DNA from 2 places in the Peribacillus sp. NPDC096379 genome. Region 1 is predicted to be linked to the other one. Evidence: riboswitches for the same ligand, from Rfam matches in the RefSeq annotation. Region 1 holds a riboswitch; the other holds the start of a gene.
What was found. Region 1 has a riboswitch for cyclic di-GMP ahead of ACIQZI_RS18590 (methyl-accepting chemotaxis protein). Riboswitches for the same ligand answer to the same signal wherever they lie in the genome.
Positions count from the first base shown of each region.

Region 2: it holds a riboswitch for cyclic di-GMP, as region 1 does, so the genes downstream of both, ACIQZI_RS02690 (NPCBM/NEW2 domain-containing protein) here and ACIQZI_RS18590 (methyl-accepting chemotaxis protein) in region 1, are expected to answer to the same signal.

Region 1 covers NZ_JBIWFD010000004.1:283,709-289,354, forward strand. The annotation lists gene ACIQZI_RS18590 (methyl-accepting chemotaxis protein) at 50-1,759, opposite strand; cyclic di-GMP riboswitch class I at 1,921-2,009, opposite strand; gene ACIQZI_RS18595 (DegV family protein) at 2,579-3,421, opposite strand; gene ACIQZI_RS18600 (response regulator) at 3,881-4,567, opposite strand; gene ACIQZI_RS18605 (sensor histidine kinase) at 4,605-5,646, opposite strand, start outside.
Region 2 covers NZ_JBIWFD010000001.1:545,257-550,902, reverse strand. The annotation lists gene ACIQZI_RS02690 (NPCBM/NEW2 domain-containing protein) at 1-3,911, opposite strand, end outside; cyclic di-GMP riboswitch class I at 4,051-4,134, opposite strand; partial or broken gene ACIQZI_RS02685 (transposase) at 4,351-4,573, opposite strand; gene ACIQZI_RS02680 (EcsC family protein) at 4,952-5,646, opposite strand, start outside.

The DNA of each region.
Region 1 (5,646 bases):
AATAAACGATGTATAGAGTGTGAAGTCAGACCCTTAATAAAACTTCTTATTACACTTTAAATCTGCCAATTTGCTCTTGTAATTCTTCAGCCATGTGTGAGAGTGTGGCTGCGGATGATGTGATTTCTTCCATCGATGCCAATTGCTCCTCCGTCGCAGCTGCTACATTTTGTGTGGCTGATGCCGCTTCTTCGGCAATTTCAGCTAATATTTTTTCTGATTGGAGGACTTGTTCAGACCCTGCTGAAAGCTGTTGGGAAGCAGCAGACACTTCCTGTAATTGCGCCGATATCTCATCAATAGAATAGCGAATTTGCGCAAAAGATTCCCCGGCTTTATTCACTACGCCAATGCCATCAGTCACTTCGCTAGTTGTTTGTTCCATTGATTGAACAGCAAGGTTTGTCTCATCTTGGATTAATGTAATAAGGCCAGAAATGCTCTGAGCCGATTCAGCAGATTGTTCGGCTAGTTTGCGTACTTCATCCGCTACTACAGCAAACCCTCTGCCATGTTCACCTGCTCTTGCCGATTCGATCGCAGCATTTAATGCGAGTAGATTCGTCTGCGAGGCAATATTTGTGATCACTTCTATGATATTGCCAATCTCTTTTGAACGATCACCTAATCCTTTTATAATTTGTGATAATTGCGTAACTGTCAGATTAATTGAATTCATTTGTTCAATCGTCGTTTGAATCGCTTCATTCCCTTCCACGGCTTTTTGTGAAGTATCGACCGAGTTGGCAGATATACCTTGGCCATGAGAAGCAATCTGTTGGATACTTAACGCCATTTCTTGTACGACCTTCGAACTCTCTTCTGTGCTTCTCACCTGCTGTTCTGCTCCTTGCGCTACTTCCTGAATGGTGTTTGCAATTTGCTCACTCGCCTTACTTGACTCTTCTGAACTCGCTGTCAACTCTTCAGAGGCAGCAGCCACTTGTTCAGAAGTAATATTTACCTGCGTCATCAACTCGCGTAATTTCAATATCATCTTATTAAAAGAAAGCGTTAATTGGCCGATTTCATCTTTGGAGCGATAGCTTCCTTCAACGGTTAAATCGCCATTTTCCGCACTTTCCATAAGTGTCTGCATTTCTTTAACCGGATTAGTGATCATCCGAGTAATGATAAATCCAACCACACCTTTTATCACAATCGTAAGAATGATGATAATGATAATAAAATTCTTACTATCTTGAGCGCTTGCTTTATTGCTTTTAACTAGGTCATCCGCATATTTCTCCAAATACACGCCTATTTCATTCATTAATGAATTGGACTTTTCACGTGCAGGCTGTGCGTCTTGCTTGTATTTTGTATACGCTACATCCTTATCACCTGCAAGTGCCAATTTAAATACATTCTCTACCTCATTCAAATATCTCTGATACTCGGTCTGAAATTGAGATAATTGTTCCACCTCAATTTCAGATAAAAGACTTTTATCTAACGCCTGTATCAACGTTTCATTATCCTTCTTTAACGCGTCAATTTGGCCTTTTAATACCTGTATCTCTTTTGTATTGGATGTAAGCAACAACTCGAGTGCACTATTATCAATTGCCCGTGTGTTTATACGAATTTGACTTTGCCATTTTACGGGAAGCAAAGCATCCCAATACATTTGATCTGATTTTTTATCCATTTGATTCAAATTGTAGAATCCAGTACCACCAATCACACCAAAGATGATGAAAGAAATAAGTATTAGTACGAACAGCTTCTTACCGATTGCAGCATTACGTAATCCCATGATTCCTACTCCTTTTCTGTACCTTTTAAAGTTAGTTTCAAATTCATTTGAGCAAAAAAGAGACAGAGTCCAGCTATACCTGGACTTATTTCAGATAGTCTCTCACTCTATCAAAAAAACGATTATGAAAATTTAGCGTGGCCCATTTATTTAGATATCCTTTTGGCAACCTGGCGATCCTTGTCCACAAGTGACTTTAGACCCACGGCTTTGCGTCCTCCCCTTTCGATGAAGTTTGCTATTTTCTAGAATGGTAAAGCGGCACTACGAACCCGATTGTTTTAACTAAACCTCTGTTTACGCATCGATAAATTTCACTGTATCCGACCAACCGGGGATTTATGGGCTTCTAAACCAGGATAAATCCTCCATATATAGATGCATCGAAATTATACCATGGTCATTACCAAGAAGACAGAATCTCCTCTTCGTTTTGCAAGTAATCCTTTCATACTAGTTTCGATAACAACACGACTGAGGCTAAATTATCATAACAGAGGAGTGCACCAATTTTTTTTTAAAAAGGAACGATGCTCGGAGTTCAGCCTAAGATTGACGGAGAACCCGCCGAATTTAGGAAGTTGCCCGAGGCTTAGGGGCGTAAATATGGGTAGGTGGTTAGTAATTAAGGAGATTTGGGGAGTAATTCCTAAAAGTTGAAGAGTAAACCACCAAGTGTTATAAAACGCACAGGACTTAGGGAGTAAGCGACTTCCTGATGCATCATTATGTAAAATGGCAAGAATTAATCCAATCTGATGGTTCATACTCCAATAAAGTCAAAAACGCCCACCCCATTTCTGAGGTAAGGCGCTCCGTTTACAGCTTATACCAGCCCATCGCCATCGATCCTTCACCAAGATGTGTGCCAATAACAGGTCCGAAATAGCTTATATCGAATTCTACATTTGGATAAATCGCTTCGAGTTCCTCTTTCCAATCTTTCGCTTCTTCTTCACGTTTTGCATGAATAATCACCGCTTTATACATGCCACCTTGAGCCACATCTTGGCCGAGTAAATCTGCGATTCGCTTCATAGCCTTTTTCCGAGTTCGGATTTTTTCAAAAGGAACGATTACTTTGTCTACAAAATGGAGAATTGGTTTGACTTGAAGGAGACTGCCAATCAATACCTGTGCGCTGTTTAGACGCCCTCCACGCTGTAAATGTGCCAAGTCATCCACCATAAAATAGGCACGTGCTGATTGCTTGATGACTTCCAAACGAGCAAGAATTTCGTCTGGTCCTTTTCCATCTAAGGCCATCTTGGCTGCTTCAAGAACATAGAACCCCTGAACATAACAGCTGATTTCTGAATCAAAGGCGTACACATCTAGACCCTCAACCATATCTCCTGCACTGATCGCGCCTTGATACGTTCCGCTAATTCCACTTGATAAATGGATACTCACGACTGCATCATACTCTTTCGCTAATTGCTCATATTTCTCGATAAATAAACCTGTTGGTGGCTGAGAGGTTGTCGGGAGCTTGTCCTCCGTTTTGACCACATCGTAAAACTCATCCGCCGTTATATCAATTTCTTCACGATACGCCTCGTCACCAATCACTACCTGAAGCGGAACCATATGTATATGAAATTGTTTACGTATTAGTTCTGGGATATATGCGGTACTGTCCGTAACAACTGCCGTTTTCATAAAACATTACCATCCTTATTTCATTATTCTCATTTATACTTAATCACCATTTTATCCCGCATTAACGGGCAGTAAAGCCCCTACCTCAAGGCTTAGAGGAATCGTAGGTGGAGGATGAAAACCCCACTAATTGAAGTTTCACTTTATACGATACCGTCTCTGCTCGCATCATAATGTTGTGGTACCTTTAACAGAAAGTCGCCAAAACAAATGTGGGCCTGCAATTTTAAGTTTAGATCGTGAGCCCTTGGATTTGGATTGCGAGACGTCATTCCCGGCGCGTGAAAGTCAGATTTCGAATCGCGGGACCTCAATTAGGCGTAATAGGTTCTTTCTTTTGTCCTGTCTGAAATCCCCCAAGCAAAAATCGCCCAGTCTTAATCGTTGTAACATCGATTAAGCTAGACGATTTCCTTTGGCCTCCTCCAACAATTCAGCTGTGGATGTCCAATCATTACTTTATTTCACTTCAACCCAACCGTTTTTAATCGCTGAAATGACAGCTTGTGTACGGTCATTGACATTCATTTTTTGCAAAATATTGCTGACGTGGTTTTTTACAGTTTTTTCACTGATAAATAGTGTTTCTCCGATTCCACGGTTACTTTGGCCATCTGCTAGAAGTTGAAGCACTTCACATTCCCGGCGCGTTAATAAATGAAGCGGTTTTCTGATTTCAGGAATATAAAGGGAAGATTCTCTCTCTGTCATCTGCTCAATAGCAATTCGACGATATTCTTTCACTAGATTGTGAGTGACTTTCGGATGTAGGTACGATCCGCCGTCTGCCACTACTTTCACCGCTTCTACTAAAGCATCTGCGTCCATTTCTTTTAACAAATACCCTTGTGCCCCAGTCTGAAGTGCATGGGTGACGTAATTTTCATCATCATGAATCGATAGAATGATAATCTTCACATCTGGATAGCGCTCAATGAGTAATTTAGTTGCCTCCACGCCGCTTACTTGTGGCATATTAATATCCATGATCACCACATCCGGTCGGTGCGTTTCTACTAAATTCATCGCCTCACAACCGTCGTCCCCTTCTGCAACTACATCAAATGCAGATTCAAATTCCAGGATTTTTTTTACACCTTCACGAAAAAGCTGATGGTCGTCTATAATGACAATGCTTGTTTTCAATCGTGGTTCCCCCTTTATCCTCTTACCATATCTAAGTTTAGTATTCTATACGATCATTCAATGGCACCTTTACTGATACGAGTGTCCCTATTCCTTGATGCGAATCAATCGTCATTTCACCTTCCAGCAGCTCGACACGTTCCTTCATCCCCATTAATCCAAATGAGCCTGCTTTTTGAACATCAGAATCGAAGCCAATTCCATCATCCCTCACCATAACAATGACCATTTCTTTCGTCATCGATAGCTTGACTTGGATGCTTTTCGGTTCCGCATGCTTCAACGCATTTTGAATGGATTCTTGCACGAGGCGAAATAGCGCGACTTCCATATCAGATGGCAGTCTTTTTTCTTCGCCTAAATTTATAAACGTCATTTGTATACCGTAGTTGTAGTCTTCAGTCGTTTGTAGGTATTTTCTTAGGGTAGGTATTAACCCTAAATCATCAAGTGCCATTGGACGTAAATCATAAATAATTCGGCGCACCTCATACAGTGCATTTCTAACCATCACCTTCAAGTTTCGAATTTCGATGATGGCCTCGTCGCCGCCTCTTTCCCGATAAATACGGTCAATTAAATCGGATCGCATCATGACGTTTGCCAGCATCTGTGCCGGTCCATCATGAATTTCACGGGAAAGCTTCTTACGCTCTTCTTCCTGAGCCTCAATGATTTTTAAGCCAAAGTCCTGTTTGCGTTTCGCATCTTCAAGCGCTGGAGCCACTTGTTTCAAATCACTTGTTAAGTAATTCAAGACAACTGAAATTTGTGAAACAAGATGCTCGGCCCGATCAATCGTCTGTTCAAGTCCGCGCAACCTTCTCTCTAAATCATCCCTACGCAGCCGCAATTGTTTCTCGATTTGACTGTTCATCTGTAAATCCGCTTGAAGCTTATGCGCAACCTCATAAGCATCACGAACTTGTTGTTCAGAAAAATCATTGAAATACTCGCTCACTTCCGAAAGACGCTTTCTTGATAATCGGGCTTTTTTTTCGAGAATATCGCATTCTTCTATCACGATGGCAACCTGGATCTTCACTTCTTCAAGCTCCTTCGTTATCTCCTCAAACTCA
Region 2 (5,646 bases), on a different contig from region 1:
GTTTCTTTTACACCTTCATTGTTGATTTCATATACAATTTCATAGTTTCCTTTTTTCGCTACATCTACATTATTCGATTTTATCACTACAGCATCTGTAATATCATGGCCATCGTAAGAAATAGCTTTTACATAATCCATTGGATCAAATTTTTGATATAGTTTAAGTGTTACATGTTCTTCAACAGATAATGCAGGGCTAAATGCCTTGATTTCTACTGATTTAAGAGTATGTAATTTTTTATCATAACCAACAATTTTGTAGGTATAATTTTTACTTGTATCTACATTTTGATCGATAAATTGGTCCGCACTAGTAAATGCTATTAATTCATTGTCTCTAAAAATTTCATAACCTAAGAAATCTTCTTGATATGTTTTATCAACTTTAAAAGATAATGTGTTTGTTTTTGCATTCAGGTTTGTATTGATACTTACTGCTACGATTGCCTTTTCGTCTGCTATACCTTTGCCTCCATAATCAACTACACTATTATTTAAGTACCATATTTTACCCGGCTCTGGATACTTGCTAGTCTTCTGTCTTGTTTCTTTACTCACTACAAATCCATGTCTAGCAAAATGTTCACTTAAATCTAAACCTAGTGCTTCAGAAGAGAATTCGACTAAATATTGTTGTTTAGATCTATCTCCATCAGTTAATGACACATTTCTTTCCCGATACATTCCATTCAATTTCCCCCAATAGCCTGGACTATACATTTCTATTTGCCAAAAGACAGCTAGTTTTTCAAAAAGACCTTGGGAATTATAATCTTTTGCATTTTCTTTTAGTACATTTTTATAGATGTTAGCTTCGAAAGGTATTCTGTTATCTACGTTGCCGTAAAATGCTGACATATGTTGCGGTAACATATTATTAGTTACTTCAACATACGTCCTCACTCCCGCATCCATTCTATGACCGATTTCATGAATGACTCCCCATGAACCGCCTTTCTCTTCTATTGGAACCAAGATTGAAGACACAACATCATCAAGAGTTCCAATATGATCCCCAGCTGCGTACATGTATGAATATGGTTGAGCAAGTCTTATATTTTCTCTAATCAATTTAGGATCATGCTCATCACTTCTTGCATCTAAACCATAATATCTAAATAATTCTTCCATAAGACGATTATAAGATTCTATTGTTTCTAACGGACTATACCCATCTTCTATATAGGTTTTGTAAGCACCCGTTGCAGTACCTGTCCAGAATAAATGGTCACTTACGACTTCGACAACATCTAGAACTTCTTGCTCTTTAACATTTGGATGTTTGGCTACATCTTCATCTATTTTCTTCTTATAGTCGATTAAGAATTTTTTGAACTCCTCTACATTTGTATCCTTAGTAGCAAAAGGTACTCTGTCTACACCTTCAAATCTTAATGTAGGAGCTTTTCCTTGTTGTTCTTTCGTATATGGATTCTCGATGTATATAGTTCCACCAGGCGTTACTGCCTTTTTATAATAAGAAGTTTTAGGAACTTCTGGAACTGTTATTACGTTTTTACCGACTTTTAGGTTTACGCTTTGTCTCCAACTATTCCATGCACCTTCTTGTTGTGCAAAAGATAAGCTAGGCAATGGACCATTTGCAACTGCGTCAACATAAACGATTATTTTATCCCCCGGTTGAGCGGCGAGTCCAGTCGGTTGAAGATTGCTTCCAAAACCAAATTTTAATTTCTCATTGGCATGTTGCACCATATTACCATGTTGCTCCGCTTCTATTATTCTTGCCTCAGTAACAATTTCGCCATTAATAATTTTTTTAGCCAAGTCTAATTGCTCTATATAAGTAGAATATAACGGATGTACCTTTGCTTCTTCTACTAATGCGTTGATTCTATCAAGACTATTGAATTCAGGTGCTACCGCAATCATTGTACCGTCAGTAAATAATTTAGACAGTTTATCGTCTAAATTATCTTCCGTATAGAAGGCTAACTCGGATAGTGTTGCCCAATTTTGATTTGATTTCTTGAACTTAAATTTTACTCGCTTAAATGTAGTGGGTTCAAAATTAGCCTCTACTAATCCAGACACCATATTATGTTTACCAGTGGTTACAAGCTCATATGTATCGCCTTTAGAAGTTTTAGAAGCAAATATTTCAAACTCTTCTGCAAAACCTTTTCGATCAGATGGTCTTGCACCATACATAATTCGATTTAGTTTTACTGCTTCTTTAAAGGTTACTTCCACTTCATTTGAGAAATCATTTGAGTTACTTTTATTCGTTTCCCAATATGTAGTTAGATTTCCATCTATTGCATTTCCTATAACAGCACTTGCATAATGACCACCGTTATTGCGAATGCTCTCGATATTTTTATAGTCCATTCTAAATAACTTAGAGTAAGCGTCGTTAGCGTAATGAGCAAATGGCTTCACTATTGCTGTTGTAGCCTCTATTTTTTCTTCGCTCATTAAAGCTTTAGCATTTGTAATAGCTTCTTTGTAATTCTCATAAAATGGGTGGTTTTTAGCATCTTCCTCTAAAGTGGTTAATTTATCTATAGTGTTAAACTCTTCACTGACTTTACTCATAGTATCGTCTGTAAATAATCTAGCTACTTTTTCTAATAATTCATCTTGCTCATATAAACCAAACTCACCAGCACATGCCCAGTTCTCATAGCCTTGCGTAAATACAAATTTCACTCTTTTAAACTCTGTTGGATTAAATCTAAACTCCAAAGAGCTTTGAGTTGCTTTAGCAGTACCACTTGACACGCGTTCGAATGTGTCCCCTTTAGTAGTTCTAGAAGCATAAATCTCAAACGCCTCTGGGAATCCTCTATTTGTACCTCGAGGAGCCATATAAACAATTCTGTTTAATGTAGTTAATGCATCTAATTCCATCACAACCTCATTGATAAAACTCCCTCCATTTTGTTTTCCAGAATGCCACTGTGTAGCTGCATTGCCATCAATAGCTCTTTCTATTGAATTAGTTGCGTATTGACCGCCATTCGTCGTTATTTTTGTAATCTTACTAGAAGGCAATTTATATAATTCATCATATTGTGGAAGTAGATTACTATTAAAATCTTCAAATTTGGATACAATCGTTTCTGCATAGTTTACATCTTTATTTTCAACTAGTAATTTTGCATTCTCTAGATCTTCTTTAAATAAAAGGTATAGTGGATGGTTCTTAACATCTTCTTCTAATTTGTTTATAGAATCAACAGTATTAAACGCTTCATTTACAGTACTTAATGTCTCATCTGTATATAGTTTTTCCATTTTGTCAGATACACGATCTTCTTTATAAAAAAGAAACTCTGATGCACTTGCCCAGTCTTGATTTGCTTTTTTGAATACAAATTTTACTCGCTTAAATTCTGTAGGGGTAAACTGAATTTCTACGATATCCCCCGTAGAACCATTATATTCACCAGAAGAAACTAATGTGAAATCATCACCTGCGTCTGAAGTTGAGCTGTATATTTCAAACGCTTGTGCAAAACCTTTACCTTTCGCACTTGATTGACGGGCAGCGTATACAATTCTATCTAAAGTAGTCGTTTCGTTGAAATGGATAACAACCTCATTAGTGAATGTGGAACTATTAGGTCTACCAGTTTCCCAATGTGTATTCATATCGCTATCTATCGCCTTTTCAATAGGAGAACCTGAATAGTTTCCACCATTGTTTGTTATAGATTTGATATTCGTGTTAGACATTTTAAACACTTCATTGTATGCATTTAACATGTCTTTTCCATACAAATCAAATTTACTAACCGATGCAGAACTGGAATTTTTAATACTTCCATCTACAGCAGTCGTGACAACTTGTCCATGTGGATTTTCGTTCGCTAAAACATCAATTGGACCACAGACTAAGTTTAAAGCCATGGCTATTGCTGTTGCAATTGCAACTACTCTCATACACATTTCCTCCTGATGAATACATTCCTAAGAAGTACATTAAAAAAGCTACTCAAAAAGAGTAGCTTTAATTTACATAAAGTAAAAATAAAAAATGATTTTTTTTTAATCCTTACTAAACAAAAAGTATAATGAACTCTTCGGCAACTGGCTGACATAGTAATAAACTTTAGTCCCTATAGCTTTGCGTCCCTAAATTTCTTTAGGTTTGCCTATTCTATTTTTATATTTCAAACAATAACATAAGTACATTTATTTACTATGATCCATTAGCACTATATTTTACTATCTCTCTTCCAAGTAATATGGCGAGTTTATCATAGTTAAAAAATAAATCTATCTAATTTAACAGTTGATATGGATTATCTATTCCAATATCATAATTATATGGTACGACGGTCCGTTGCTTGAACTCACCGTTTCGATCACATGGAATCTAGATATTTATATCATAGTACTCTGTGTGCAACTTGCGTGAATACAAGCTATTGCGTGAAATGCCTAAATTGAAGCCAATTCAATCATATTTTTCTTAATCTAAAAAAGCCGTTAGTTTTGTCGCCAGCAGCGTATTGTCAGCTGTTTCTAAATGAGCACGAAAAACTTCTGTAATATTTTGTTTTTTCTAGAGCCTCGACTAATAATGTTGTAAACTGATGCATAAGGAAATCTCTTTTCTAGGATGGGTTGTGACTTAATTCAACCAAGAGATGGTCTTCCTTCATTGTCATCTTATTCATTTACACAAAATATTTTATACTTTCAATTTACTAAATGAATTAGATTTTACTATCGTTATATGAAAAATATAATAATTTTAACATAAATTCATAATTACCCTTAAAATAATTTAATCCAAAAAATAAGCTGTACATCCCATTTCTCTTAAGTAGTCATTATTGTTATTTGCATATTCGCTCACAAGATTCCTTTCATAAAAAAACAAATGTTTTCATAATTCCCTACATACTTAAACAGGACACATAGCTGTAAATAAGCTCGTGTCCTGTTTAAAGGATGCCTTTCATTACGATATAGTGTCATTCATTGACTACTCTCTTTTTCTGTAAATAACGATATTGATAATATTTTTGCGCGAATTCACTCACTTGCCGTGTCATTCGGTAATTAGAACCCGCCCCAATTAGCATGCTAAGCAGTGGAACACCTTGGATCTGTTTTTTTCGAAACATGGTAATCGCTCCGGCCTTCAGCAACTGCTTTAAAGGTTGCTCCATCCAAGTAATGTTTGTTAAATCCTCGCTTCCTTCGTAAAAATATTCTTCACCATCTTGATGCGTTTCATTAATTAATTCCTGCCATGCAACCCCTTGAAGGCGTCTCGGCATATTGCCCATATGAAAAACCTTGAGGGCCATCATCATTTCAAACGGAGTATTCACTTCAAAGCCGTACGTCATGGCTGTCAACTGAACAACACGAACATTAATAAACGTCATCGCTGGAATATCGCTTCCTAACAGAATAAGACCGCCTGACCCACTTGCTCCACCTTGGGCAAATGAATACAGTCTATGTCTCGCGATTTGCTGTGTCGCTATGTAATTCAATTGATCAATGGGTAAAAGGTTCATATCAGCAATCTTTTCGACTTCAGAATTATAAACCCGCGCTGCTTCTAAAATTCTGTCTCTAGCATCCATCTGAATCTGCGAACTTTGCACCAATGCATGTAAATGAAAGAGCATTGTATCCATTTTCGCAAAAAAACGTG